Regions from separate parts of the Symbiobacterium turbinis genome, predicted to be linked through region 1. Evidence: riboswitches for the same ligand, from Rfam matches in the RefSeq annotation. Region 1 holds a riboswitch; the other holds the start of a gene.
The links. A riboswitch is a leader RNA that binds a small molecule or an ion and turns the genes downstream of it on or off. The one in region 1 is predicted to bind thiamine pyrophosphate.
Positions count from the first base shown of each region.

Region 2: it holds a riboswitch for thiamine pyrophosphate, as region 1 does, so the genes downstream of both, thiT (energy-coupled thiamine transporter ThiT) here and thiD (bifunctional hydroxymethylpyrimidine kinase/phosphomethylpyrimidine kinase) in region 1, are expected to answer to the same signal.

Region 1 covers NZ_AP042433.1:3,094,600-3,109,192, forward strand. Annotated here, with positions in the region: gene ACZ45O_RS14845 (ABC transporter substrate-binding protein) at 1-405, shown strand, start outside; gene ACZ45O_RS14850 (ABC transporter permease) at 493-1,479, shown strand; gene ACZ45O_RS14855 (ABC transporter permease) at 1,492-2,400, shown strand; gene ACZ45O_RS14860 (geranylgeranylglyceryl/heptaprenylglyceryl phosphate synthase) at 2,501-3,232, opposite strand; gene uvrB (excinuclease ABC subunit UvrB) at 3,312-5,285, shown strand; gene ACZ45O_RS14870 (NUDIX hydrolase) at 5,303-5,743, opposite strand; TPP riboswitch at 5,903-6,008, shown strand; gene thiD (bifunctional hydroxymethylpyrimidine kinase/phosphomethylpyrimidine kinase) at 6,096-6,929, shown strand; gene thiM (hydroxyethylthiazole kinase) at 6,926-8,380, shown strand; gene thiW (energy coupling factor transporter S component ThiW) at 8,377-8,904, shown strand; gene hemH (ferrochelatase) at 9,222-10,181, shown strand; gene ACZ45O_RS14895 (DsbA family oxidoreductase) at 10,393-10,965, shown strand; gene ACZ45O_RS14900 (alpha/beta hydrolase family protein) at 11,090-12,691, shown strand; gene ACZ45O_RS14905 (phosphodiester glycosidase family protein) at 12,933-14,593, shown strand, end outside.
Region 2 covers NZ_AP042433.1:2,500,352-2,514,944, reverse strand. Annotated here, with positions in the region: gene tpx (thiol peroxidase) at 1-154, shown strand, start outside; gene ACZ45O_RS12015 (cation diffusion facilitator family transporter) at 225-1,112, opposite strand; gene ACZ45O_RS12010 (cupin domain-containing protein) at 1,327-1,896, opposite strand; gene ACZ45O_RS12005 (RNA polymerase sigma factor) at 1,917-2,603, opposite strand; gene ACZ45O_RS12000 (hypothetical protein) at 2,826-2,981, shown strand; gene ACZ45O_RS11995 (hypothetical protein) at 3,049-3,261, shown strand; gene ypeB (germination protein YpeB) at 3,389-4,798, opposite strand; gene sleB (spore cortex-lytic enzyme) at 4,812-5,501, opposite strand; TPP riboswitch at 5,627-5,733, shown strand; gene thiT (energy-coupled thiamine transporter ThiT) at 5,813-6,361, shown strand; gene ACZ45O_RS11975 (hypothetical protein) at 6,515-6,640, shown strand; gene ACZ45O_RS11970 (hypothetical protein) at 6,679-7,104, shown strand; gene ACZ45O_RS11965 (aminopeptidase) at 7,106-8,032, shown strand; gene ACZ45O_RS11960 (IS1/IS1595 family N-terminal zinc-binding domain-containing protein) at 8,359-9,660, shown strand; gene ACZ45O_RS11955 (hypothetical protein) at 10,093-10,398, opposite strand; gene ACZ45O_RS11950 (fumarylacetoacetate hydrolase family protein) at 10,746-11,510, opposite strand; gene ACZ45O_RS11945 (YceI family protein) at 11,702-12,232, shown strand; gene ychF (redox-regulated ATPase YchF) at 12,399-13,502, opposite strand; gene ACZ45O_RS11935 (Crp/Fnr family transcriptional regulator) at 13,639-14,310, shown strand; gene ACZ45O_RS11930 (cupin domain-containing protein) at 14,583-14,593, shown strand, end outside.

The DNA of each region.
Region 1 (14,593 bases):
ATGGACTTCAACGCGATGAACGAGAACCATCTGCAGCCCGGCAATTATGACATGGCGTTCCAGGCCTTCAACCTCGGCCTCGATCCTGACAGCCTGTACGCGCTCTTCCACGGCAGCCTGGCTAAGCCTAACGCCGCGGGTCTCGTGACCAGCTTCAACCGGATGCGGTATGACAACCCCGAGGTCAACGCCCTGCTCGAGGAGGGCCGCCGGGAGTCCGATCCTGATAAGCGCAAGGAGATCTACGGCGAGGCGCAGCAGATCATCGTCAACGACGCACCTGTCATCCTCATGTACTCCAACCTCTACACCGACTTCCACACCCCGCGGGTGAAGGGCATCGTCAACTTCCCCGGCGCCGGTGCTACCCTGGACTACCTGTACCAGTGGTGGATCGACGAGTAACAGCCTGAACCGCATGCACTACGGGAGTGGGGGGCGCCCCTACGGCGCCCCCCATATTCCCTCCCTGAGTTGAAGGTGGTGACCGGTATGGCTCGGTACCTGACCAAGCGAATTCTCAACATGATTCCCCTTCTGTTCATTGTAACACTTCTCTCCTTCGGGATCATGCAGCTCGCGCCGGGCGGTCCCGAGTACGTCATCTTGTCGGCCGAGGCGGATGCCATGTCAGACCCGCAGCAGGTGGAAGCCCTGCGCGAGAAGTGGGGGCTGAACGACCCCGTTTACATCCAGTACTTCCGCTGGGTGGGCAACATGCTGCAGGGCGACTTTGGCAAGTCGTATTACTATCGCCTTCCGGTAAAGGAAGTGCTGGCCTCTGCGCTGCCGAATACCATTCGGTTGAACTTCTTTGCGCTGGTGCTCATTTATGCGATTTCCATTCCGCTGGGCGTGATCTCCGCCGTCAGGCAGTACTCCAAGACCGACATGATCGTCACGGCGACTGCATTCGCCGGGCAGGCGGCCCCCAGCTTCTGGGTTGCATCACTGCTCATCTGGGGCGTGGCCATGAACTCCGGCGGCCTGATCCCCACCAATGGAATCTCAACTCCGGGCATCACCTTTGAGACTTACGGCTGGCTGAGCGTGCTGGCCGACCGCGCGAAGTACATGTTCCTGCCCCTGATCGTCATCGTGTTTGGCGGACTGACCGGCCTCACCCGCTACATGCGCTCCAGCATGCTCGAGGTGCTGCGGGAGGACTACGTGCGCACTGCTCGTGCCAAGGGGCTGGCGGAGAAGGTCGTCATCTACAAGCACGCCCTGCGCAACGCGGTGCTGCCCATCCTGGCCGTTTCGGGCGGCCTCCTGAGCAGCCTGGTGGGCGGATCGGTCATCATCGAGAACGTGTTCTCATGGCCGGGCATCGGCCGGGTGGCCTGGCAGGCGGTGAACAACCGAGACTACAACGTCTCCATGGCGGTCATGTTGCTCAGCGCCGTGCTGACGATGATCGGGTATCTGCTCGTGGACATCGCCTACGTGTGGGTCGACCCGCGCATCAAGTACGACTAGGGGGGAACTGCCATGGCTGCGCCGCACCTGAACACCGAAGCTGAAGAGCAGTTGCAGGGTCTGGCCCGTGAAGAGAGCCAGTTCCGGCAGTTCGTCCGCCGCTTTGCCCGCAACAAGCTGGCCGTCGTGGGACTCGTCATCCTGATCATTTTCTACGCCGTGGCCATCTTTGCCCCGTTCATCGCGAGCGAGCCGCTGGACGCCCGCGTGAACCTGGCGGAGCGTTTCCAGCCCCCCGGGTCGCCGGGCCACCCGCTGGGCACGGACAACCTGGGGCGCGACCTGCTCTCGCGCATGATCTGGGGCAGCCGCATCTCGCTCTCGGTCGGCTTCGTGGCGATGGGCGTCGCCGTGCTGCTGGGCACCCTTGTGGGTTCGATCGCCGGCTATTACGGCGGTACCTGGATTGACATCATCCTGATGCGCATCGCCGAGGCGATCGACGTCATTCCGGTCTTCTTCCTGCTGGTGACGGTGGTCTCGGTTCTCGAACCGAGCGTCTACAACATCATGATCGTCATCGGCCTCACGTCGTGGCCGGGCCTGGCGTACATCGTGCGCGGTCAGTTCCTCAGTCTGCGCCAGCGCGACTTCACGGAGGCCTCCCGCGCCATGGGCGCCACCGACGCGCGGCTGATCTTCCGCCACATCCTGCCCAACGCCGTCGCGCCGATCATCGTCTCGGCCACGCTGCGCATCGGCGGGGCCATCCTGTCTGAGGCCGGCCTCTCCTTCCTGGGGCTCGGCGCCCCCCCTCCGGCCGTTTCGTGGGGTCAGATCCTCTCGGTGTCGCGGACCTTCCTGAAGCAGGCCCCGTGGCTCATGTTCTGGCCCGGTCTGGCCATCTTCATCACCGTGCTGGCGTTCAACTTCGTCGGCGACGGCATCCGCGATGCGCTCGACCCGAAGCTGAAGCGGTAACGGCTCTCCCAAAGGCAACTACCGCCGGATTCCTGCCGCCTGTCGGCCGGGAATCGGGCGGTTCTTGTTTGCCATGGGTGGTGGGGCGCTTCCGGCCGGCTCAGGCATGGCGGGCAGCGGCTACGGTCTCCCGCAACCGCTCGGGCGCCACGTAGACCAGGTTGCCCACGACGACGGTGTGGGCGTGGCGGGCGGCCAGACCGGCCTGAGCCGCCGACCGGATGCCGCCGCCGTAGACGACGTGCGCCTCACCGGCGTTCTCCCGCACGGCCTGCAGGAGGGCCATGTCGCCGAACGCCCCGCTGTACTCGACGTAGATCACCGGCAGGCGCAGCACCCGGCCGGCAAAGGCGGCCCAGGCGGCCGCGTCCTGCGGCGTGAGATCGGTGGTCGCCCGGGTCAGTCGGGCTGCGGTGCAATCGGGGTTGAGGACCAGGTAGGCCTCGGGCACCAGCAGGTCCCACGGGATGTACTCACCGACCACGGGGAGGAGCCGGGCCATGGCTGCGGCCTGGGCCCCGCCCAGCCAGCGGCTCTCCGGCGCGTTCAGCACCAGGGGGATGAAGAAGAGGGCCGGGCCGGGCACGGCCGACTCCAGGGTGGAGACTTCCAGGGCGACCGGAACCGGCGCGTCGGCCAGGCGGCCCAGCAGGTCGAGCACCGCCTGCTGGGTCATGCCGGTGGAACCGCCCAGCACGATGGCGTCTGTGCCGCTCTCGTAGACCGCATCCAGAGCTGCGGGAGAGAGGGGCCGGTCGGGGTCGAGCTTGGTGACGTGCCGCCAGGCGCGCCAGTCGGGGGCGGGCGGCCAGGTCACCGGCGATGGGGCCATGCGTATCGCTCCTCCATGTTGGCAAACGTATGTTTGTGCAGTATACTGGAGACAATCCATGCCGAGGGGGTGAGGCCGGGTGAAGCCCTTCAAGGTTCATGCACCGTTTGAGCCCACGGGCGACCAGCCGCAGGCCATCGAGCGGCTGTCCGAGGGTGTCCTGCGCGGCGAGCGCGAGCAGATCCTGCTCGGGGCCACCGGCACCGGCAAGACGTTCACCATCGCGAAGGTCATCGAACGGGTGCAGAAGCCCACCCTGGTCCTGGCGCACAACAAGATTCTGGCCGCGCAGCTTTGCTCCGAGTTCCAGGAGTTCTTTCCGGAGAACGCGGTCGAGTACTTCGTATCTTACTACGACTATTACCAGCCGGAAGCCTACATTCCCACGACGGATACTTATATCGAAAAGGACGCGCTGATCAACGACGAGATCGACAAGCTGCGCCACTCGGCGACCATGGCCCTGTTCGAGCGGCGCGACGTGATCATCGTCGCCTCGGTCTCCTGCATCTACGGCCTGGGCTCGCCGGAAGACTACAAGGATCTGGCCGTCTCTCTGCGGGTGGGCAACCAGGTGGACCGCGACTACATCCTGCGGCGCCTGGTGGACATTCAGTACGAGCGGAACGACCACAACTTTGTGCGCAACAAGTTCCGGGTCCGCGGCGATGTGGTGGAGATCTTCCCCGCGGGCGCGACCGACCGGGCCATCCGCTGCGAGTGGTGGGGCGACGAGATCGAGCGCATCAGCGAGTTCGACCCGCTGACGGGCGAGGTCACGGGCATCATGAACCACGTGGCCATCTACCCGGCCAGCCATTATGTGGTGGCCGACGAGAAGCGGGAGCAGGCGCTGCTGTCCATCGAGGAGGAGTTGGAGGAGCGGCTGAAGGAGCTGCGCGCCCAGGGGAAGCTGCTGGAGGCCCAGAGGCTGGAACAGCGGACCCGCAACGACCTGGAGATGCTGCGGGAGATCGGTTTCTGCAGCGGCATTGAGAACTACAGCCGGCACCTCACCGGGCGCAAGCCCGGGGAGCCCCCCTTCACGCTGCTGGACTTCTTCCCGGACGACTGGCTGCTGGTGGTGGACGAGAGCCACGTCTCCATCCCCCAGGTGGGGGCGATGTACAACGGCGACCGGTCGCGCAAGGAGACCCTGATCGAGTACGGCTTCCGCCTGCCGTCGGCGGCGGACAACCGGCCGCTGAAGTTCGAGGAGTTCGAGGAGCGCATCAACCAGGTGATTTACGTGTCGGCCACGCCCGGGCCCTACGAGCTGGAGCGGGTGCCGCCGTCGCTGGTCGTGGAGCAGATCGTCCGGCCCACGGGGCTCCTGGATCCCGAGGTGGAGGTGCGCCCGATCAAGGGGCAGATCGACGACCTGTACGCCGAGATCCGGGAGCGGGTGAAGAAGAACCAGCGGGTGCTGGTGACCACCCTGACCAAGCGGATGGCCGAGGACCTGACAGAGTACCTGAAGGAGCTCGGCGTGAAGGTGCGCTACATGCACTCGGACGTGGAGACGATCGAGCGCATGCAGATCGTGCGCGACCTGCGGCTGGGTGTCTTCGACGTGCTGGTCGGCATCAACCTGCTGCGGGAGGGGCTGGACATCCCCGAGGTCTCCCTGGTGGCGATTCTGGACGCCGACAAGGAGGGCTTCCTGCGCGCGGAGCGGTCGCTCATCCAGACCATCGGCCGGGCGGCCCGGAACGCGGAGGGCAAGGTCATCATGTACGCGGACCGGGTGACGCAGTCCATGCAGAAGGCGATCAGCGAGACCAACCGCCGCCGGGCGATTCAGGAGGCGTACAACCGGAAGCACGGCATCGTGCCGAAGACGATCGTGAAGCCGGTGCGCGACGTGATCCAGGCGGTGAAGCCGGCGGAGGACGCCGCGCCGATCAACCTGCTGGATACGCCGCCGCACGAGATTCCGAAGGTCGTGAAGCAGCTGCGGAAGGAGATGATGCAGGCGGCGAAGGACCTGGACTTCGAGCGGGCGGCGGAGATCCGGGATATCATCTTCGAGTTGGAGAAGAAGCGGCGGTAGCGGTGATGAGCCCTGGTTCATGGCCGCAGGATGCAGGCGCGGACCGCCGTCCACGTATGCCGGTTGGATTCCCAGTACAGTTCCGCCTCCACCGCGGGGGCCGGTACCCAGCGCCAGCCGTCGTGCTCCGTCAGGGTAATCCCATCGGCGGTCCCTGGAACCTCCACCCAGTACAGGTCCTTGCGGATGACCTGGTGCGGGAGGTCAAACTCCCACTGGCCTGGAACCGGACGGAGATCCTCAGTCGGCACCCTCAGGCCCGTCTCCTCATAGATCTCTCGGACGCAAGCCTCGCGGGCGGTCTCCCCTTCGCGTATTCCGCCCGTGATGGGCTGCCAGAAACCAGCCGGAAGGTCGGCGCTCGGCGGCTTGTGAAGCAGAAGCACGTCGTCCTCTGCGTTCGCCCTGCGACGGACCACCCAGCATTCGATGCTGTATTGAACCGGTTTACCCGCCACCTGATGGACACCTCCCTGCGACGTCGCTAATTTTTCATATTTCAATCCGCGATTATACAATATACAGTGTCACGCGCAAGATCAGAGGGATCTGTGATCTGTCGGGTTGACATCCTCTTTGCCGCGATGGTACGCTGTCCGCGAAGTTACATATTGGGCTCGGTCCACTAGGGGAGCCTTTTGGCTGAGATCAGGTCATTTGGGACCTGGACCCTTAGCACCTGAACTGGGTAATGCCAGCGGAGGGAAGTGGACGGCCGGCCGTTCTGAGCCTGTGCGGCCGCCTCCACTTCTTCGTGGAGGCGGCCTTTCGAGTTTCGTGAAGACTGCGCACAGAAAGGTGTGATCCATCGTGACCCAACCCCGCGCCCTGACCATCGCCGGCTCCGACTCGGGCGGCGGCGCCGGCATTCAGGCTGACCTGAAGACCTTCACCGTCCTCCAGACGTATGGCACCTCGGTGATCACCTGTGTCACCGCGCAGAACACCCTGGGGGTGACCGGGGTCTATCCGCTCACCCCCGAGCAGGTCGCGGCCCAGCTGGACGCCGTGCTCTCCGACATCGGCACCGACGCGGCCAAGACCGGCATGCTGTACGACGCCGCCATCATCGCCGTGGTGGCCGACCGGGTGAAGCGGTACGGCGTCAGCAATCTGGTCGTCGACCCGGTGATGATCGCCAAGAGCGGACATGCCCTGCTGCTGCCCGAGGCGCAGGCCGCCGTGCGGGAGCTGCTGCTGCCCCTGGCGCGGGTGGTGACGCCCAACCTGCCCGAGGCCGAGGCCCTGACCGGCATGGCCATCCGCACCCGCGCCGACATGGAGGCCGCCGGGCGCCGCCTCCTGCAGATGGGGGCGCGGGCGGCCGTGGTGAAGGGCGGCCACCTGGGCGGCGAGCCGGCCGCCGACCTGCTCATCGCCGCCGACGGCAGCGAGCAGTGGCTGGAAGAGGAGCGGGTGGAGAGCCGGCACACCCACGGGACGGGCTGCACCTTCAGCGCCGCCATCGCCGCCGGGCTGGCCCGGGGCCTGGATCTGCCGGAGGCCGTCCGCCTGGCCAAGGCGTTCATCACCCTTGCGATTCGGAAGGCGCCGGGGATCGGTGCTGGCCACGGGCCCACCAACCACCTGGCCTGGCTGGAGGAAGGGCGCGGGCTGCCGGGAGAAGGGGAGGAGAGGCGATGAAGGCGCTGCCGGAGATGGTCCGGAATCGGCGCCCCCTGGTCCACGCGATGACCAACTACGTGACCATGGACTGGGTGGCCCGGGGGCTCCTGTCCGCCGGCGCCCGGCCGGTGATGGCCCGGGACGGGGCGGAGGCCCATCTGGTCGCCGCGGCGGCCGACGCCCTCGTGCTCAACCTGGGCACCTGGAGCCCCGGGCTGCAGCAGGCGATGCTGGAGGCCGGGCAGGTGGCCTCCCGGCGCGGGATTCCCGTGGTCCTGGATCCGGTGGGCGCAGGGGGGATCGAAACCCGGACCCGCGCGGCTCTGGAGCTGCTGGAGCGGGTGAAGGTGACGGCCATCCGGGGCAACGCCGGGGAGATCATGGCGCTGGCGGGCGAGCAGGGGCTGGTGCGCGGGGTCGACGGTGCGCAGGAGGCGCTCGGCCTGCGGCTGGAGCGGGCGGCCCGGGCGGTGGCCCGGCGCTCCGGCTGCGTTGTGGCCGTCACGGGGGCGGTGGATCTGGTGACCGACGGGCGGCGCACCCTCACGGTTTGTGCGGGTCACCCGCTCATGGCGCAGATCCCCGGGGCCGGCTGCCTGGCGACCGCCCTGGTCGCGGCATCCCTGGCCGCATCCCCGGCCGCACAGGGCGACGCCGCTGCTACCGCACAGGGCGATGTCGCCCCGGCCGTGGACGTGGTGGCGGAGGCGCTCCTCTGGGCCGGGTGGGCCGGCGAGCAGGCAGCGTCGGACGCGCCGGGGCCCGGCAGTTTCGCCCTCGCCTATCTTGACCGTCTGGGCCGGGCCGGTTCCCTGCCGGCAGGGCGGATCGCACCGCCCCTCTCCGAACTGCTCAGCCTGTACGTGCTGGTCAGCGGCGCCACGCCCCCGGAGGTGGTGGAGGCGGTCCTGGAGGCGGGCTGCCGGATGATCCAGTTCCGGGAGAAGCATCTCCCGCTGCCCGCCCAGGTGGAGGCGGCGGGCCGGGTGCGGGAGGCGTGCCGGCGGCACGCTGCGCTCCTGCTAATCAACGACCGGGTCGACTTGGCGCTGGCGGTCGGGGCCGATGGGGTGCACCTGGGTCAGGACGACCTTCCGGTCGCGGCCGCCCGGCGGATTCTGGGGCCGGCCGCGATCATCGGGGCGACCTGCGAAACCGCGGAGGAGGCCCGGATCGCCCAGGCGGCCGGTGCGGACTACATCGGCGCCGGCCCTGTTTACGCGACCCCGTCCAAGGCGGATGCCGGGGAGCCCTACGGCCCTGCGGTGGTCAGGCGGGTGAGCGGGGCGACCCATCTGCCGGTGGTCGGCATCGGCGGCATCGGCATCGGCGGTGCGGCGCCAGTGATTGAGGCAGGCGGCGTCGGGGTGGCGGTGATCTCCTCCGTGGTAGGGGCGCCGGACCCCATGGCGGCCGCCAGGGCCATTCTCGACGAGGTGGAAGGCGCAAAGCGGGGGGTGTTGGCATGAACCGAGTCGAACTGCTGACCCGGATGGCGATCCTGGTGGCGCTGGGCGTCATCTCGTCCTACTTCTCGGCGATTCCGCTGTTCGGGGCGAAGCTGTTTCCCGCGCAGCACGCGATGAACGTCGTTGCGGGGGCCATGCTGGGCCCGGTCTATGGCGGGATCGTCGGACTCGCCATCGCCCTGATCCGCATCATGCTGGGCAGCGGCACGCTGCTCGCGATTCCGGGCACGCTCTTCGGCGTGGTGCTGGCGGGCCTTCTCTACCAGCGCACCGGTTCCCGGCTGGCGGCCATGGTGGGCGAGGTGATCGGCACCGGCGTGATCGGGGCCGTGGCGGCCTATCCGGTGGCGGCGCTGCTGCTGGGCAACGCCAAGGCGGCTGCGGGCGGGATCGGCTTCTTCATCCCCGGCTTCGCGGCCAGCAGCGCAGCAGGCGCCCTGATCGGGGGGCAGGCGCTGGCCTTGCTGCAGCGGTTCCGCCTGATGACGGCGGGCCGCCAGGTTGACGGCGGGCCGTCCGGTTAACGGATGCCGGGGCTGCCACAGTGGGGCCCGCCCCGCAGGGGGCCTTGTCCTGCCTGGTGGGATGCTCTGCCGGTGTTCAACCTACGGCGGCGGATGTATGCGCGCCGTCTGGTGCCCGACTCCCACCTGAACTCTAGGGACAAATAATAGACGCATAATTTAGGAACGTTGACCCATAGGACTGCACGCTCGGGCCGCCTATACTCAGAGTGGAATCACAGGCCCCACCGTTGGCGCGCATTCGCAACCTCCAGCAGGGGCGCACGCTGTACGTCACTAAATATCAACAGGTATGTTTTTTATGGAGGCGCTGCACAATGGAGAAAACGGCGGTCTTGCTCGTCAATCTGGGAACGCCCGCCGCCCCAGAGCCCGCGGCCGTGCGGTCCTACCTGGCCGAGTTCCTGGGCGACTGGTGGGTCATCGACAAGCCCCGGTGGCAGTGGCTGCCCATCCTGCACGGAATCGTGCTGCGCACCCGGCCGCCGAAAGTGGCCAGGCTCTACCGGGAGATCTGGTTGGACGAGGGCTCTCCGCTGATGCACTACTCGCGCCTGCAGCAGGCCGCGCTCCAGGAACGGCTGGACGCTGAGGGCATTCGGGTCGCCCTGGGCATGACCTACGGCGAGCCCTCCGTGAAGTCGGCCCTGGACGAACTGCGCAAGTGGGGCGTTCGCCGCCTGCTGGTCCTGCCGCTCTTCCCGCAGTACTCCTCGACCACGACGGCGCCGATCTGGAGCAAGGTGCAGCAGGCGCTGGCCGACTGGCGCGACATGCCCGAGCAGATCTTCATCCGTGACTTCCCGACCCATCCCAAGTACGTGGGGTTGCTCGCGGAACGGATCAGCGTCTACATCGCGGAGAACGGCGCCCCCGACGCTCTGGTCCTCTCCTACCACGGCATCCCGGTGTCGTATGCTGAGGCCGGCGACGATTACCCGGCCCAGTGCGAGCGCACCACCGACGCCGTGAGGGCGCGCTTCCCCGATCTGAAGGTCGTGCTGGGCTATCAGTCCAAGTTCGGGAACGACCCCTGGCTGGAGCCGGCCACCGACGACGTGCTCGAAGAGCTGGCCCGCACGGGTCACAAGCACGTGGCGATCATGGCTCCCGGTTTCGTCGCGGATTGTATTGAAACGCTGCACGAACTGGAAATCGAGTACGCCGAGGAGTTCGCCGCGGCCGGCGGCGAGCGGTTCGGCTACCTCCCCGCGGCCAACGATCACCCGCTGTTCATCGACTGCCTGGAAGATCTGGTGCGGCAGTACCTGCCGTAGCGCGCCCTGCCGAGTCCGCCGCATGACGGCCACCCTGAGCCGGCACACTATGGCAGGCGCGCCTCCGCCGGCCATTACGGGGCGCGCAGCGCGTACGTCGAAAGGGTACGGCGACCGGCCCGGACGAGGCGCTGTCCGGGCCGCAGGGGAGGAGATGCGCATGGCGATTCGGCTGACCATCTTTTCCGATTTCGTGTGACCCTTCTGCTACATCGGCGAGGGACTCGTCGAGAAGCTGAAGCAGGAGCCCGACCTGCAGCCAGAGGTTACCTGGATGCCCTTCCAGCTGAACCCGGCGATCCCGCCGGAGGGCATGTCGACGGCGGAGTACTTCGGGGGCCGCATGCCGCCGGGCCGCCTGGACATGATGCGCGCCGAACTGAGAGCGCGTGCGGAGACCCTGGGGCTGCCGATGGACCTGCCGGACTTCATCTGTAACACCGGCCGGGCGCACCAGCTGGCGGAATACGCGCGCGCCGAGGGGCGGCTGGACCAGGTGATTCTGCCCCTGTTTCAGGCCTACTTCGTGGAGGGGCTGAACCTGCACGACGAGGCGGTGCTGGCCGAGGCCGCCGAGGCGGCCGGGCTCGACCGCGAGAAGGCCCTCAGTGCGGTGCGGACGGGGTCGTATGCGCAGCGGCTGGATGAGCACCTGGCCCTAGCCGGCCGGTACGGCGTGGGCAGCGTGCCGACCTTCATCGTCAATGACCGGTATAAGATCGTCGGGGCTCAGCCTTACGAGCCCCTGCGCGACGCCCTCCGCCAGATCGCACAGGAGGGATAGACGGAACACTGCGGGCAGCCTTCGGGCTGCCCGCTTTTTTCGACGCAGGGTTTGTCCCTTACCGGCACGAATTCTCTCCCTGTATGCCGATACTGGAAGGGGGAGTTTTGTGCACCTGAAGCGCTTGAATAGTTGGCTGCGACGCTGCCTGGCCGCCGGCCTGCTGGCGGTGATGACCATCGCTCCCGAGGTCGCGTGGGCGGCAGGAGCCGACCTGGTGCCCCTGCGGTTCCTGGCCGAGGAAGTGGGGGCGACTGTGGAGTGGGACGGCGAGACCCGCATCGTCACCCTCGTGACGGAAGATGGCGTGACCGCCACGCTGCGGATCGGCGACACCGAGGCGCTGGTGGATGGAGAGGCCGTTCCCCTCGGCGCCGAGGCTGTGATCATCAACGACCGCACCATGGTGCCCCAGGCGTTCATGGATCTGGTGCTGGGCCTGCCGGTCGCCTGGGATTCTGATGCAAAGAAGGCGGTTGTTGACCCCTACATGCTGAAGGCGTTCCGTCTGGTAAACGCCCTGATGCACAACGACCTGGACGCCGTAAATGCGCAGCTCAGCCCGGCCCTCCGGGAGGCGATCCCGCAGGAGGCCTGGGTGCAGCTGGCCGTCTCCCTGGCGCCGCTGGGTGAACCCGGCCGCCCGCAGGTGTTGGGCGCCGGCGCCACCGCGGTGCACTACAACGTCGATATGCTCGTGGCCTTCACCAACGCACCGCAGAAGGTGATCATCCGCTTCGACGGCGAGGGCCTGGTGGATGACTTCCACATGAACACCTACATGCCGCTCGCGGTGGCAGGCCCCCCTGCGTACGCGGACCCGGCGGCCTTCACGGAGGAGGAGGTCGTGGTGGGCGAGGCCCCCTGGGCCCTGCCCGGTACGCTGACCCTGCCGGCCGGTGAGGGTCCCTTCCCCGCGGTGGTGCTGGTCCACGGCTCGGGCCCCAGCGACCGGGATGAGACGGCGTATGCGGTGAAGCCCTTCCGCGACCTGGCTCACGGCCTGGCCGCCGAGGGCATCGCCACGCTGCGGTTCGATAAGCGCACGTTCGTCCACTCCCAGAAGTTCGGCGTCAACCCTGCATTTACGGTGCAGGAGGAATCGGTGGAGGACGCGCTCGCCGCCGTGCGCCTGCTGGCGGCCGACCAGCGCATTGCCGCCGACCAGATCTACGTGCTGGGCCACTCCCTGGGCGGCGTCGTCCTGCCGCGCATCTTCGATCAGGATGAGGACGGTCTGATTCGGGGCGGCATCGCCATGGCGGCAGCCAACAGCATGCTCGATACCATCTGGGCGCAGAACCAAATCATGGTCGAGACCGGGCAGCTGCCGCCCGAGCAGCTGGTGTTCATCGAGGCGCAGCTGGAGATCCTGCGCGATCCCGACTTCGACCCGGACAATCCGCCCGTGGGCTATCTGTTGGGCACGCCGCACTACTGGCACGACCTGGTGCCCAAGGCGTCGGAGCTGTTGAAGGAGCAGGAGCAGCCGGTGCTCTTCCTGCACGGGGCCCGGGATTTCCAGGTGCCGGTGTCCGAGTACGAGAGCTTCCAGGCCGACCTCTCCGGGAGGACGAACGTCACATTCCAGCTCTTCCCGAAGCTGAACCATGTGTTTACCGAGGGTGAGGGTGAGATCAGCACCCTGGCGGAGTACATGGTTCCGGCCAACGTGCCTGAGTATGTGATCGACGCCATCGCAGACTGGATCAAGTCGATGCCGTAGCCGCGCCGGTCTGGGGTGGCTCCGGATCATATGGACCTGTGGGACCAGGGCCGTCACCGCCCTGGTCCCCTGTTTTTGGCGGGTCTGGCATTTGCGCCCGTGTGGCGCCCGCATGCAGCCCGGTACGGCCACTGGCAACCATTCCCCCCAGTTCCTGCAAGCTTCTGCGGAAACCGGTTCACTCCTGGCACCGTCAAAGGTTACAGGTTACAGAATACCCGTCCAGGAGGAAACCACCTACATGAAGAGGATGGCCTGGCTCATGATCCCGGTGCTGGCGGCGGCCCTGGCGGCGCCCGCCGCCGCGGCGCCTTACGATACTTTCCCCCCGAGCTATGTGAGCGCTCGCCACGAGATCACCCCCGTCGCCCAGGGGCTGACCCTGACCCACTTCGAGCGGCTCTACCCCCACGGTTGGGTGAACGGCTGGCTGCTCACCGCCGACCTGTCCCACCCGACCCTGATCTCCGACGTGCTCACCGCGCCCGGCGTGACCGAGCGGGAGCCGCTGCTGGAGATGGCCGCCCGGGCCGGGGCGGTGGCCGCCATCAACGGCGACTTCTTCGCGATGGGCGGCAGCGGCATCGCCCTGGGCACCGTCGTGCGGGGCGGGGAGTACCTGCAGTCGCCGCTGCCCGACTGGCCCAACGGCGCACTGGTGGGGAAGGACCGCATCGGCCGGCTGGCGACGGTGGCGCTGGAAGGCACCGTCACGACGCCCTACGGCGAGCACCCCCTCACCGTGGTCAACACGCCGGTGGTGCCCGAGGGCGGCCTGGGCATCTTCACCCCGCTCTGGACCATTGACCGGCCCTGGGCCATGGGGGATGCGGAAGAGGGGCGGGAGGTGCTGGTGCGCGCGGGGCGGGTCGTGGCGATCAACGCGCGCGTGAACGGCGACCCCGTGCCGGAAGATGGCTTCATCCTCGTGGGCACGGGCGATGCGGCCAGGTTTCTCGACGCCCTGAAGCCCGGAGATCCGGTGGACGTGTCGTACCGACCCAGCCCGGCGGTGGCGTGGGCCGTGGGCGGGCAGAACCACCTGGTCCGGGAGGGCGCCGTGGTGCCTGACCTAGACAATTCCGCTCGCCGCCCCCGCTCGGCCATTGGCTTCTCCGCCGACGGCTCCCGCATGTACCTGCTTACCGTCGAGGGCGACTCGTCCCGGAGCGCCGGGGCGACCCTGGCTGAACTGGCTGAGCTCATGAAAGCGTGCGGCGCGGCCGACGCGCTGGAGCTGGACGGCGGCGGCTCGGCCACCATGGTGGCCCGCCGCCCCGGCGAGCCCCTGAGTGTGCTCAACCTCCCCGCTGCGGCTCAGCGGCGCATTCCCAACGGCATCGGCCTGTTCGCCATGCCCGGGTCGGGGCGGGCGCACCACCTGCAGATTGACGGCGATCCGCGGGTATTCCCCGGGCTCTCCCGCACGTTTGCGGTGCGGGCCTTCGATGAACAGTACGAGGCTGTAGACGTGAAGCAGCCCCGGTGGGGGCTGCAGGGGCCGGGCGCGATGGCGCCGGAAGGCCGGTATACGGCGGTGCAAGGGGCCGGTTCACAGCCCGTGGCACCGGGCGCGAAGGCAACCGTTACGGTTTCGGCGGAGGGGTTGACCGCAGACCTGCAGCTCCGCGTGCTGGGGCCGCTGGCCCGGATCGAGCCGCAGGTCCCGGGCGGCCTGGCCCTGCTCGATGAGGGCGGGCGAACCTTCACCGTCGTCGGCTACGATGCCGACGGCTACAAGTCGGTGATCGACGCCGCCGATCTCGACCTGGAGTACGACGAGAACCTCGTCCGGCTTGAGCGGGAGGGCAGCGCCGTGCGGGCCGTCCCGGTCGCAGCGGGCTCCGGGCTGATCACCGTATCGGTGCAGGGGCACAAGGCCGTCATTCCCTTCGTCTCCGG
Region 2 (14,593 bases), 590 kb from region 1:
CTACGGCACGTACATCAAGGAGTGGGCGCTCTGCTCCCGGGCGGTCTTCGTCGTCGACCGGAACGACCGCATCGTCCACGTGGAGTACGTGCCGGCGGCCGGGCAGGAGCCCAACTACGACGCGGCGCTGGAGGCTGCCCGGGCGGCGCTGTAGGTCGATTCAGGGCCGACCCCCGGTGAGGGGTCGGCCCTGATCATCTATCCACTATTCCTCCTTCGCAGGTTCACCTGGCCTGCGCGGCGACGTCCGGCTCCACGTGGACGTGCACCTCCCGCACGTCGTCCAGCTGGATCAAGGCGGCTTCCACCCGGTCGGCCACGGCGTGGGCCTCCACGATGCTCAGGTGGCAGGGAACCAGCACGGTCACGTCCACGTGCACCCGGCTCCCGAGCAGGCGGGCCCTCAGGCTCTGCACCCCGGTCACGCCGGCGACGCCCGTGACGACCTCGTGCAGCGCGGCGATGCGCTCCCGGTCGGTGAAGCCGTCCATCAGCATGTGTGCGGCTTCCGAGCCGATGGACCAGGCCGTGCGGGCGATCAGCACCGCGACCACCAGCCCCGCCAGCGGGTCGGCCCAGTGCCAGCCCAGGTGGCTGCCGGCGATGCCGGCCGCGGCGCCCAGGCTGATGAAGACGTCGGAAAGGTGGTCGTAGGCCGCGGCTTCCAGGGCTGTGCTGCGACAGCGGCGGGCCAGCCGCAGGTTGTAGGCGTAGATGGCCAGCAGGACCCCGGCGGAGCCCAGGGCCACCCAGAGCGACCAGGCAGCAGGCGCCGCACGGTCGGGCGCGATCAGCGAGAGAACCGCCCCGCGGCCGACTTCCAGGCTGGCGATTCCCATAATGGTCGCCACCACCAGCGAGGCGACGCCCTCGGCGCGCTCGTGGCCGTACCGGTGCTCCGCGTCGGCCGGCCGCTGCGCGATTTTCAGCCCCAGCAGGACGGCGACGGAGCCCAGCACGTCGGTGGCGTTGTTCACGCCGTCGGCGGCGATGGCCTGCGAGCCCGACAGCCAGCCGACGACCAGCTTGACGGCAGCGAGCAGACAGTAGGTGGCGATGCTGAGCCAGGCCCCCTTCACGCTCTGCGCCTGCGGAGAGGGTGTGGGATCCACCGCCGCGCACCTCCGTTCTTTCCCGGCCGGGCGGGGTTTCATGGACGCAAGAAAGTTGCCCTAAGGAAACTTTTCCAAGACGACGCAAGACCCGCACCGCAGCGCGGCACAGGTCCTGCCATCCTTTGTGGAAATCGTAACATGCCCGTCCGGCTTCTGCAATCGAAATAGCGCGAAATAAGGCCAGGAGCCTACTGCTCCTGGCCCGAAAGGCCTACGACAGCTCGTCGCACTCGCTCTCCAGCATGTGCTCCATGGCGCCGGTGGTGACGCAGAGGATCCGCGCCGGCCTGTCGCTGCAGTTCTGCACCCGGTGCGGGATGTAGCCGTTCCAGTGCAGCGAGTCTCCCTCGTTCAGGACCAGCTCCTCATCCCCCTGCTGGTACAGCACCGTACCCTGCAGCACCAGGTGGCACTCCTCACCTTCGTGGGCGTGGTTCTCGCCGCCGGTGGCGGCGCCCGGCGCCAGCTCCAGCAGCATCATCTTGAGGTTGCGGCCCGGGGCCGAGAGCAGCTGCACGCTCAGCCCGTCGCTGCCCATGGAGTATCCCTGCCGCGCATTGGCCCGCACCACGTGCGCCCGCTCTTCCTGGGAGATGAGCAGCAGCGCCACCGGTACCCCGAGCCCGGCCGACAGCCGGTCGAGGGCCTGCAGCGAGGGCGAGGCCTTGTCATTCTCCAGCTGGCAGATGAAGCCCTTGGACAGGCCGCTGCGCTCCGAGAGCTCCTGGAGGGTGATGCCCTTCTGCGTGCGCGTCTGTCGGATGCGGTGGCCCAGGGACATCAAAGCACCCCCTCGGTAGATCAGGCCAGGTCGGTGGCAGCCGGGGAGGTGTACCCGGGCACGTAGACACCGGCGTCCAGCACCCGCTTCAGGGCCTGGCGGGCCCGGTGGAGCCTGGCCTTCAGCGCGCCCACCTCAATGCCCAGCATATCTGCCACCTGGCTGTTGGTGAAGTCCTCGAGGTCGCGCAGCTCCAGGAGCCGCCGCTGGTTCTCGGGCAGCTTGTCGAGTGCGGCTCGCACCACGTTCTCCCGGTACTGCTGCTCCAGGTAGAGGTCGGGGTTGTCGGCGGGCTCGTCGTCCAGGATGGCCAGCGAGGCCGCCGGCGAGAACTCCAGGGTTGCCTCCAGCGACTCGGCGGCGGTCCGACCCCGCTTGCGCCGGATATCCAGGCACGTGTTGGCGGCCAGCCGGTAGACCCAGGTGCCGAAGCGGGAGCGCCCCTCGAACTTGGGCAGGGCGGCCATCAGCTTGACCAGGATCTCCTGGACGGCGTCCAGCGCATCGTGATGGTTCCCCAGCATCCGGTAGGACAGGCGGTACAGCCGGTCCTCGTAACGCCGGACGATCTCCTCAAACGCCTCCTGATCCCCCGCCAGGTAGGCGGCAACCAACTCTTCGTCGGTGGGTACGGCAACAGGCTGCGGCCGCTGATCGGGCATCCGGGCGACCGGCACCTCAGACAGTGCTGCGTTGGATACAGCCATTCTGAAAAAGCCTCCCCTCATCACGAGACCTCTATGTAAGGCTGGTAAACATCGTTTGTTGTGATTAAACTTTACCACAGGAGTTTGCTCCGAGTCAACAGGGTTTGCTAGAAGAAAACCTGACTTTTTCAAGGCTCAAGTATAAGAACTATGAATACCTATTGACCACGCCGATATCCCGCCGGCTTTCAGGGGCAGACTAGGTGCGGGAGGTGCATGCGCATGAGCGATCAGCCACAGGGCTGCACCGGCGAGCGGTGCAAGGTTCCGGGTACGTACAGCTGCACCGCCGGCGTCAAGCAGTATTACAACGAAGGCGACGCTTTCGGCCCCTGCCCCCAGACCGGAAAGGAGACCCGCTGGGTGCGCGTGACCTGAGCCGAGGGGCGACCGCCCGATACCGGGCGGGACTCCGGGGGAGACTACGCGCGGGAGGTGATCACACATGAGTCCCGACCCGCGCGTGACGCCCACCGGCGATCTTGCCCCCGACAACCCGGCCATGGGCCGGCTCACCATTGACCGGCTGGGCATGGAGGTGGCGACCGAGCTGGGGATTGATCCCCACGGCATCGCCGCCTTCGGGCTGAACCAGGATCCGACCCTTCGGCAGCATGAGGCCGGGACGCACAGCCCCAAGTCGCGCAAGAACCCCTGAGGCTGCGGCGCTGCCCCTTGATCGGGGCAGCGCCGCAGGGTTCGCAGGGCACGGGGGTGCCGGCAGCGGGGCATCTGCACTCCGTTCGCGGGGCGCTGCCGCACCGCCCGTGGGGCGCCGGCGCCTCTTACAGCGTGAAGGTCCCGCCGTCAGTCTCGATGAGCTGGAGAATCTGCTCCTCCGCTCCCGTTTCCGCATTGACGTAGACCAGGAAGATGTCCTCGCCCATCCGGCCCTGGAACTCGTAGGTGAGCACCTCGCCGGTGCCCGCAAGGTCGGGGATCAGGGCCAGCTGCACCCGGCTGACTTCCAGTTGGGGGTTCAGCCGGCCCCGCGCCTCCTCGGCCGTGAGGCGCGGCCGTGGCAGGCTGCGGTGGCGGTGATGGGTCAGGAATTGGCGGGCGTCCAGCCCCAGCACCTCGCCGTTGTCCAGGGCCACCTTCACCTTGGCCTGGTCGGGATAGATGATCACGTCGCCCTGCCTGTAGGCGTAGGCGACGAAGGCGACGCCATCCTGGATCTGCGCGAAGGTAGGCACCATGTCCGCGTAGCCCACCCGGGCCAGGTATTCCTGCCCGATGGCGCGGGCCCGTTCCAGGTCCAGCGCGGGCCTGCCCAGCGCCCGCCCGTTCAGCACCTCCAGCAGGTGGCCGCCCCGTTGGGTGAGGGACACGGTGGCCGTGTAGGCCTGACCGCGGCTGTTCGCCGGGGCGAGGCGGAAGGAGTAGGCCGGCAGGTTGCCGCCGCTCTCCACCACGTCCACGACGCGATACGCCGACGAATCCGGCAGGATGGCGGCCAGCCGCTGCCCGGCCTCCTCCCGGGTCACGGGCGGGCCGGTCAGGGCCGGCGGCATCTCGCTGACGTGATCCGAGAACGGGCCGTTATAGATGAAGGTCGGCATCTGCTCCACACTGGTGGCCAGCTGGGCCCAGCCGCCGTCGAGCAGGGCGGCCATGGCCGCGCCCTCTGCGGCCGCCGGGTGCAGCAGGTTGCGCTCCGGCAATCGGAACAGGGTGCGCAGGGAGAGCTGCGCGGGCTGGTGCCAGCGGAAGCCGCCCCGGTTGTAGTGGGTCAGCATGGTGCCCAGCTGCTCCCGCAGAGCCGTGGACGCCTCTCGCAGCCGCGCCAGCTCAGCCCGTTCAGCCTCCGTCATCGGCCGGCCGGCGGCCTCGTCCCGCAGGAGCGAGTAGGAGAAGTCGCCCACCTGCTGCAGGAACTTACCGGTGGTGGACGAGACCTCGGTAGGGAGCGGGAGGGAGGAGAGGGCGGTCACCGCGGCCGCCGCATGCCGGTGGACGTCGGCCATGTAGCGCATGTTCTGCCGCTCGCTGCCGGTGGCCAGCCCCTTGCCCAGCAGGGCCTGAATCTGCTCGACGTGGTGGACCATGTCGACGAAGCTGCGCTGCCGCTCTGCCTCCAGGGCGTTGGCCAGCAGCCGGTTGTGCTCGTTCAGGTGCGCGGTCCAGGCCGACCACACGGCGACGGCCAGTGCGGCGAACACGCTGACGCTCAGCCAGGTAACGACACGACGCATGGGCATGCCCCTCTCACTTGGCGAAGACATGGTTGCCGATCTGTTTGATGATGGGCCGCGACCAGATCCACTGGCTGGTGGCCTTGGCCGGGTTCCAGAAGAAGAGGGCGCCTCCGGTGGGGTCCCATCCGTTCAGGGCGTCCTGCGCAGCCCGGACGGCGCTCTCGGTGGGCGGGGTGTACACCGTGCCGTTGGTCACCGATTCGAAGGCGTGGGTCTGGTAGACCACGCCGGCAAGGGTGTTGGGGAATCGCGAGTCCCGCATGCGGTTAAGGATGACCGCGGCCACGGCCACCTGTCCCTCGTAGGGTTCGCCCCTGGCCTCGGCCGACACGACCCGGGCCAGCAGGTCGCGGTCGCCTGCCCGGGTTCCAGCGGCGGCCGCCGCCGTGGTGGGGGGGCCACCCCAGTAGCCCAGGGCCACCCAGGTGTCCGGGCCGACGATGCCGTCCGCCGCCAGCCCGTTGCGGCGCTGAAAGAGCGTGACGGCCTCATAGGTGAGCCGGCCGTAGATGCAGTCCACCGCGCCCTGGTAGTACCCCCAGGCTTTGAGCCGGCGCTGGGCGAGGCAGACGTCGTTGCCCCTGCTGCCCCAGCGCAGGGTAGCCCTGGTCTGAGCGCCCGCCCTCCAGGGGAAGGAGAGGAACAGGAGCACGGCGAGCATGAGCGCTGCCAGCGTGCGCTTTCCCGTCCGCTTACCCATCCGGTGCAGCCTCCCGTGACGATCTTCCTGTGCCATCCTAACTTGCCACCCGTTGGGCCGGAGTATGCTTGGGGATTGCCACCTGAGGAGGGCGGCAGTATACTTAAGGCAGCATCATACTGGCCGAGAGCCGCTAGGGGAGCCGTTGCAACGGCTGAGAACCGGGGTGAACCCCGGGACCCTCCAACCTGATCCGGGTAATACCGGCGTAGGGAAGCGAGCCTCGCGGACACTTGCGCCGCAGCTCGCTTGGCTGCGGTTTTTTCGTGCCACGAGATTGCGAATACTGAGCGTGCGCGGAGGTGTCCGGAATGTCTGATACCCGTCTTCGTCTTCGGCGGCTGGTGGAAACCGCGATGATGATCGCCGCCGCGGTGGCGCTGTCGTACGTGAAGGTGTGGGAGATGCCGCAGAGCGGCTCCGTCACCCTGGGTTCCATGGTGCCGATCCTGCTGGTGGGGCTGCGCCACGGCCTGGGCTGGGGCGTGACCGCCGGTGTGCTGAACGGCCTGATTCAGTTCTGGCTTGACCCGTACTTCTACCATCCGGTGCAGGTGCTCCTGGACTACCCGATCGCCTTCGGCGCCCTGGGCCTCGCCGGGCTGGCCCGCGGCCACTCCCGCTGGGCGGCCGCCTGGCTGGGCAGCCTGGCCATCGCCGGGCGGTTCGTGGCGCACACCGTCGCGGGGGTGGTCTTCTTCGGCCAGTTCGCGCCCGAGGGCCAGAGCCCTCTGGTCTACTCGCTGATCTACAACGGGTCCTACCTGCTGCCTGAGGTCGTGCTGAGCGGGCTGCTGCTGATGGCCCTGCTTCCGGCCCTGGAGCGGGCCCTGCCGGCCCGGGTGGGCTCCGCGCAGTAGCGCCGGGCCGGAGGCGGCGGCGCTCCGGTGCCCGGCGCCGGCTTGGCGGCGGGGTTCTGGCACCCGGCGCGGGCGGCACCCCCGATTCCCGGACGCTCCCCGCTACGTCATAATCATAATGAGAGGCGTACGTCAGGGGAGGTCGCATGCAGAATGCGGGTACGGCTCAATCCCGGTTGGGTGGTGGCCGTGGCCATCGCGGTCGTGTGGGCGGGCGTATGGCTGGTGGGGTACCTGGCCGGGTTCTCGGGTGAGCCCGAGACGTTCCTGGCCCCCTAGGTACCGGGGTGCGGAGAACACGGAAAGAAGGTTGATTCGTGGAAGGACAGGAGCGCTTCGCAGAACCCGTGGTCTACCTGCCCACGGAGGCGGGAACGGCCATCGGGCCCGACGGCCGCAAGCTGGTCTTCTTCACGGTGCCGCCGCTGGAGTTGATGATCAAACAGGTCCTGGCCGCCCAGCCCAAAGAGTACTCTTACCGCTGGGGGTATCATCCGGGGGAGCGGCTGCACGTGCTGCTCTTCGGCTGGCCCACGGGCCACGGCGCCGGGCTGGCGATCCCGGAGGGCGTGGGTGACGGCATCCTCAACTTCATGCTGGGCACCAGCGACCTCTATATTACCGCGGAGCCTGTTGGTGAGCGGCTCAGCGGGCGGGTCACTCCGGAGGTCATCGACGAACTCCGCTTCGGCGTGACGGTCCACCTGCCCGACGTGAAGTTCAAGCCGGAGGGCTGGGAGTGACGTGACTCTCCGGTGGACTGAGACGGTGCTGGGGCACAGCCTGGGACTGAGGCCCGGCGAGCGGGTGCTGATCCTGGCGGATCGGCAGCTGCAGCCGGCGGCCGAGGCGCTGACCGAGGCGGCCCGCAGGATGCAGGCCGGGGAAGTGGTGCATTGTGCGCTGCCCGAGCCCGGCCGGCTGCAGGTGGTGCCGCGGTCGCTTGCAGCCGCGGTGGCGGCGGCTGATGTGGTCATCTCCCTGCGGGCAGAGCTGCGGCTCTCCGTGGAGGACGCGGCGATACGCGCCGCCATGGATGCCTTCCGCCGGGCCGGGCGCGGCCGGTGGGTTTCGCTGGCCCAGGTGGAGGTGGAGACGCTGGAGGCGGCGCTTTCCCCGGGGCTGGAGGAGGTCGCGGCCCGTGCATCTGCCCTCGCCGGGCGGATGCGCGCCGCAGCGGGGGTGCGGCTGACTGCCCCCGGCGGCACCGACCTGCGGGTCTCTTACGAGGGCAGGCCCGTCCTGGTCGACACGGGGCAGGTGAGGGAGGCCGGCGCCGTGGGCAACCTGCCGGCAGGCGAGGCTTACGTGGCCCCGCACGAGACAGGCGTCGACGGCCAGCTGGTGGTGGACGTGGCACTGGGCGACATCCCGCTGGACCAGCCGGTCACGCTCACCTTCCGGCGCGGCCGGGTGATGGAGGCCACCGGCGGAGAGGCGGCAGCCGAACTGCGCCGCCGGCTGGGGGACGATCGGTGGGCGTGGACCGTGGGCGAACTGGGCCTGGGGGTCAACCCGCACATCACGCCCAGCGGCCGGGTCGCCCTGGCGGAGAAGGCGCTGGGCACAGCCCACGTCGCCCTGGGCGGCAACCTCGCCTTCGGCGGGCGGAACCCGGCTCCCACGCACTATGACTGCGTGATCGCCTCGCCTACAGTGGAGTTTCTGTAGCGTGCAGCGGCCCGCCCCTTCGGGGGCGGGCCGTGGCTGTGGGCAGGGTCGGTGTGCCCCCTCTGGCGGCCAGCATCCGGTCTGTTCGTGGTGGCTGTGGGTGGGGTCGATTTGCATCCCTCTCGCGGTCAGTATCTGTTCTGTTCGTGTGGACTGTTGGGGCGGTGAGCAGCGCCTGAAGCTGCCTCACCGCTCTCGTTGTAACACCGGCGCACTTGTCAGCAGAGCTGCCGACTCAGCCTGCCAAAATCAATCACCCCTGTGGATGAACCCGTCGGGCTGGACGACGAACCGCTGTTCGGATATAATGGTAATAGAATCCAGACATGAGAGGTGCTGCCATCATGTCGGCGGAGTCCTTCAGCCTGTCCGGCACTGGCGCAGCGCAGCTTCCCCCGCCGCCCTTCAGTGCGCAGGATGGCTTCATAGAGGCGCCCGCCGGTACGCCTGAAGCATGCAAGGGGCCCGTAACCGTGAAGCCCGCCACACGCGGGGATGCGAATCAGGGGACGGCTTCGGTCACGGGTCCGGTGGAGGTCCATGGCGCAGCCCCGACGGAGCAGAGGCGTTGCCCTGCGTGCGGGGGAGACCATGTGGTCAGGCACGGCAGTTTCCGCATGGCCTCCGGGCAGCGGGTGCAGCGGTATCTCTGTAAGATCTGCCGGCGCACCTTCAGTCCCAACACGGGCACCCCGGCGTATCGCATCCGCAAGCAGGAGCAGTGGCGCGAGATGATCGAGCTGCTGGCACACAGCCTGCCGCTGCGCCAGGTCGCATCCCGCCTGGGCATCGCCCTGTCCACGGCCTTCCACTGGCGTCACCGCGCGCTGGCGGTTCTGGGCGCTCGGCCACGTGAGAAGCTGAGCGGCGACGTCAGGGTTGAGACCTTTCACGTAAAGTACTCCGAAAAGGGCAGCAGGACCACCAACGGCCCCGGCAGTTGGGGTTACTGGAACATTGTGCGCAGGGGAATTGGCCCGGGAGGGCCCACCCGCCCTGGCCTGGCCCCTGCCGGCCGCAACCGGTTCCAGTTGCTGATCGACGGCAGGCCGGTGAACGTCATGGTGGCCGAGACCGACAGCGGATACGAGTTGGGCATCTTGGGGCAGGGCAGGCGCACCCCGGAACTGATCGGCCCGGGTCTTTCCGGGATGGTCCGGCCGGGTTCTCGCGTGTTCGCCTTCGGCGGGAAGGAGTACGAAAAAGCCTGCGCGATGTTGGGATATGCACACTGCGATGGGTTCGCCGCTGTGAGGAAATTCACCGCCACGGAAGCGCAACCTGGGGAAGCGTGGGCCGGGGAAGCGTGGGCCGGGGAAGCGCTGCACGGGCCAGAGTTGGGGGAGGCCCATGCCCGGCGGACCGGTACCGGGGAGCCCGGTGCCGGGGAGACCGATGCCGGCGAGCCCGATGCCGGGGAGACCGGTGCCGGGGGCGAGGCGAGCGTCGGCCCGATCCGGTTCCCCAATCTACCGACCTGGTGGCTCCGCCGGTTCCGGGGCGTCGCCACGAAATATCTGGACCGTTACCTGGCTTGGTTCCGGGACATCGTGAGGATCGTGGAGTATCCGGACGGCGCCAACATCGCGCCGGTGGATGGCCGCGTCCTCCTGCGTAATCCCGTATAACGCCCCACGTACGGTCCCACGTACTGAGGTCCGCGGAACTCGCAGACTCACGGCTGTTGCCCGTGGGTGGGCACTGACGCGCCGGCACTACGTCGCCTCGGGGAAGTGACGAGCCAAAAAAGCAGATGTGGCTGCACGTGCTGCTATCGATCCGTTTGCAGCGCGGGTTCACACGCGACTTGTTGCTCCCAGCCCGGCGGGATCTTGGGAGCGTCAGTTTTCGCAGAACGATGGTGTCCCACCACTAACACTCTCTGCGATCATAACCGATAAGATCGGACAGGTGAGGGCGGTCCCCCGGCAGCAACAGCCACTGCGAACAGAGCGAATAGGGCAAACAGAAACATGCTCACGGCCCCGGCGGTGCCGCGGAAAGGCCGAGGGCCCGCCCGTCCAGGGGCAGGCCCTCGGCTGTGCCTTGCAGTCACACGTTCAGGCGCGCTCTTCACCGGCTTCACCTGCGTCGGCTTCGGCGGTGCCGGCCTCCGACGCGCCGGATTGCTCTGCCACGTCGAGCACTTCCGCCCTGGGCTCGGCGGGGCCGAACATCCCCGCGTGGCCGAGCCCGGATCTCATCGACGAGGGTTCCGCCGGGTGGGCCTCAGCGGGCTCGGGTCCCGGCAGGTCGATGGCGATGGGCAGCTCCCGAAGGAGCATCCCGGAGATCTGCAGGAGGCCTTGGATGGCAGGCACCACGCTGTTCAGGGCGGGCTCGATGACCGCCATCCATTCCACCACGACCGGTTCGGGGGCTGGACCCCAGCCAGGCGATACGTACAGGCCGTGCGGCGCGGAGGGGTGCAGGACCGGAGAGGGTGGCTGCCAAGCCGGGCCTGGCGGGGGACCGGCAGGGAGCTGCCAAGTCAGGCCTGGCGGCATGCCGGCAGGGGGATGCCAGGCGGGGCGGCCCATCGGCGGTGGATAGAAATGGGACATCGGCTTCACACCTTCCTCGGGGGTCTGCCTCATACTATGGAGCGACCCGCCGCAGGGGTGTGGGCTCACGCGGGGTGGTGCGAGCTCAGACCCGTAGGGGTGTGGGCTCACGCCAGGTGGTGCGAGATCAGGCCCGGAGGGGCGTGGGTTCAGATCACGGGGTTGGCGAGGGTCCCGATGCCCGGGATGTGGATTTCGATGAGGTCGCCGGGCTTCATGGCGCCGACGCCCTTCGGGGTGCCGGTCAGCACCATGTCGCCGGGCATGAGCGTCATGATCTGCGAGAGGTAGCTGAGCAGCTTGGGCACCGGGTGGATCATCAGCCGGGTGGAGTCTGATTGGCGGACCTCGTCGTTGCAGGTGAGGGTGATGTGCACGTCGGACGGATCGATGCCTTCCGTCACCAGGGCCGGCCCGCAGGGGCAGAAGGTGTCGTATGATTTGCCCCGGCCGAACCCGAAGGCGCCGTCCGCCTTCTGCGCGTCGCGGTTGGATACGTCGTTGGCGATGGTATAGCCGAATACATAGGAAAGAGCCTCTTCCTCGGCGGCGTTTTTCATCCGCTTCCCGATCACCACGGCCAGTTCGGCCTCCCAGTGGACGGTGGCCTCCCGGTCCGGGACCTGAATCGCCTCACCGGGTCCGATGAGCGCCGAGGGCGCCTTCAGGAAGAACATGGGGCGCTCCGGGGCGGCGTTGCCCAGTTCGGCGGCGTGCTCGTGGTAGTTGCGGCCGATGCAGACGATCTTGGAGGGCGCCACCGGCGCCAGGAGCTGGACCGATCCCATAGGCACTGTCCGGCCGGTGGGCCGGCCGCCCTCGTACGGGGCGCCGTCCAGTTCGTGAACGACCTCATCCACCTGGCGGCCCCAGCGGGGCGCGGCATCGTCAGTCACAAAGCGAATGTAGCGCATTGAACTCTGTGCTCCTCTCCTGGCAGGAATGTGGGCCGTCGCGAAACCCCCAGCGGGTTCTTCTGCGCGCCGCCTGCAAATCCTCCGACCAGATTCGCCAACTTACCCGTACCTACTTACCCTTCGTCACCAACTAACAATATAAAAGGCACGGGCGCACACCGGCCGAATTTTTGGGGAGGAGACAGCTTATGGGAAAGAGCGTCTGGGTAATTGACAATTCGCACAGCCTGGCTGAGTTTTCGGTGAAGCACATGATGATCGCGACGGTGAAGGGCCGCTTCACGCAGGTGGAGGGCCGCATTGAGGTCGACCCGGAGGACATCACCGGCGCCGTCTTTGAGGGCAGCGTGGCGGTCGCATCCATCAACACCGCCGACTCGGCCCGCGACGACCACCTGCGTTCGGCCGACTTCTTCGATGCCGAGAATCACCCGACCCTGACCTTCAAGAGCACGAAGGTGGAGCGGGACGGTGACGGCTATAAGATGACCGGCGACATGACCATCCGCGGCGTCACCAAGCCGGTCACCTTCGACCTGGAGTTCGAGGGCACCGGCAAGGACCCGTGGGGCAACGAGCGCATCGGCTTCTCGGCAACCGCGAAGATCAACCGCAAGGACTTCGGCCTCACGTGGAACGCGGCGCTGGAGACGGGCGGCGTTCTCGTGGGTGAGCAGGTGAAGATCGAGCTGCACCTGGAGGCCACCAAGCAGTCCTAAACGGCGGCCGTTGCCGAAGAGCGGTCCGGCGGCCGATTTCGTGACGGCAACGCTATCGGGGCTGCCCAGAGAGTCAAGAGTTGACTCCGTGGCAGCCCCTTCCTATACGCCGTTATGAAAACACGCACGACACCGATGACGTGACTGCACCTGGCCCCAAGCAAGCCTACACGTTAAAGCGGAAGTTGACCACGTCGCCGTCCTGCATCACGTACTCCTTGCCCTCCAGGCGCACCTTGCCCGCCTCCCGGGCCGCGGCCATGGAGCCGGCGGCGACCAGGTCCTCGTAGGAGACCACCTCGGCGCGGATGAACCCCCGCTCCATGTCGGAGTGGATCTCCCCGGCCGCCTGCGGCGCCTTGGTGCCGCGGCGGATGGTCCAGGCCCGCGCCTCCGTCTCGCCGGCGGTGAGGAACGAGATCAGGTTGAGCAGGTGGTAACCGTGCTTGATGACCCGGTCAAGCCCGGACTCCGCAAGGCCCAGATCGGCGAGGAAAGCGTCCCGCTCCTCGTCGGGCATCTCGGCCAGCTCCGCCTCGATCTTGGCGGAGATCGGCACGACCTCGCTGCCCTCCCGGTCGGCGAGCTCCTTTACCCGCGCCACGGCCGGCACGACGAAGGGATCTGCCACTTGCTCCTCCGCCACGTTGGCGATGTACATCACCGGCTTGGCGGTGATGAGGTGCAGCTCGCGCAGCACCTTCGCCTCCTCGTCGTTTTCGATGGCCACGCTGCGGGCCGGCCGGCCGGCCTCCAGGGCCTCCTTCAGCCGGGTCAGCAGGCCGTACTCCACCCGGGCCTCCTTTTCGCCGGCCTTCGCCGCCTTTCCGGCGCGCTCGTACCGCCTGTCCACCGTCTCCAGGTCGGCCAGAATCAGCTCCAGGTTGATCACCTCAATATCGGAGATCGGGTCGACCCGGCCGCTGACGTGGGTGACGTTGGGATCCTCGAAGCAGCGCACCACATGCGCGATGGCGTCGACCTCGCGGATGTGATGCAGGAACTTGTTGCCCAGCCCCTCGCCCTTGGACGCGCCCTTCACGATGCCGGCAATGTCGATGAACTTGATGTTGGTGGGCACGATGCGTGCCGAGTTGAACATCTTCGCCAGCACGGGCAGGCGGGCGTCCGGCACCTCGACAACGCCCACGTTGGGTTCAATGGTGCAGAATGGGTAGTTGGCAGCCTCCGCGCCAGCCCGGGTAATTGCATTAAACAACGTCGATTTGCCGACGTTGGGCAGGCCCACAATGCCGATCGAGAGTCCCATGGAAAGCCCTCCTCTTGCAGACACCTTAACGATTATAATGGATGGGGATTGAGGCTGCAATTGCGGGTGGAAGGGGAAAGTCCGCCCGCTGTCGTACTTCGTCAATCTGGCCCTTTCCTCAGGAGGTGATCCCTGCGTGACCGATCTGGACTTCCTGCGGAGCCTTGCGCTCTTCGAAGGATTGTCGGACGAGGAGCTGGCCCGGATCGCCGCGATCGCACGCGAGCGCCACTACCGCAAGGGAACCATCCTGTTCAACGAGGGCGATCCCGGTGAGGCCATTTACTTCATCAAGAAAGGCCGCGTCCGGGTGTCGCGGCTGGCGGCCAACGGCCAGGAGCAGGTGCTCCGGATCTGGGGGCCGGGCCACGAGGTCGGCCTGGTGGTCCTGGCCGACAAGGCGCCGTACCCGGCCACCGCGCAGGTCACCGAGGACTCGGTGCTGATCGTCTTCAGGGTGGACGACCTGGTCCGGATCATGCCCGAGAGCCGCAAGCTGGCTTCCAATGCCTTTTGTCTGGTGGGGCGGCGGCTCCGGCTGGCCCGCGACACGGCCCACGACCTGGCCGTGCACAACACCCACGGGCGGCTGGCTAACCTGCTGCTCCGCATGGCGGAGGAGCAGGGCAGCAACGTCATCACCCTCGGCATGACCCATCAGGAGATCGCCGGGATGATCGGCACGAGCCGCGAGACCGTCACCCGGGTGCTGGGGGACTTCCGGCGCACCCGGTGCATCGTGGTGCATGGGGAGTCGGTGATCATCCAGGATGAGCGCAAGTTGCGGGAGTGGATGGGCGAAACATAAGTGAGCGCCGCAGACAGGCGAGCGGCGCCACTGAGTGAACGGCGTGTCAGACTGAACGGCGTGACAGAGTGAATGGCGTGTCAGAGTGAATGGCGTGACAGAGGGAGCGGCGCGACGGAGTGAGCGGTGCGACTGAGCGAGCGGGCGGCGTGGATGCGCCGCCCGCTCCCGCTTTGGTGACGGATGTCACACCGAACGAGCGCGATGCGGCACGGGCGCGCCCGCGCGGGCGCGGGTAGACTAGAGGAAACCACCAAGAGGAGGGATCGGGCATGCAGGTGCA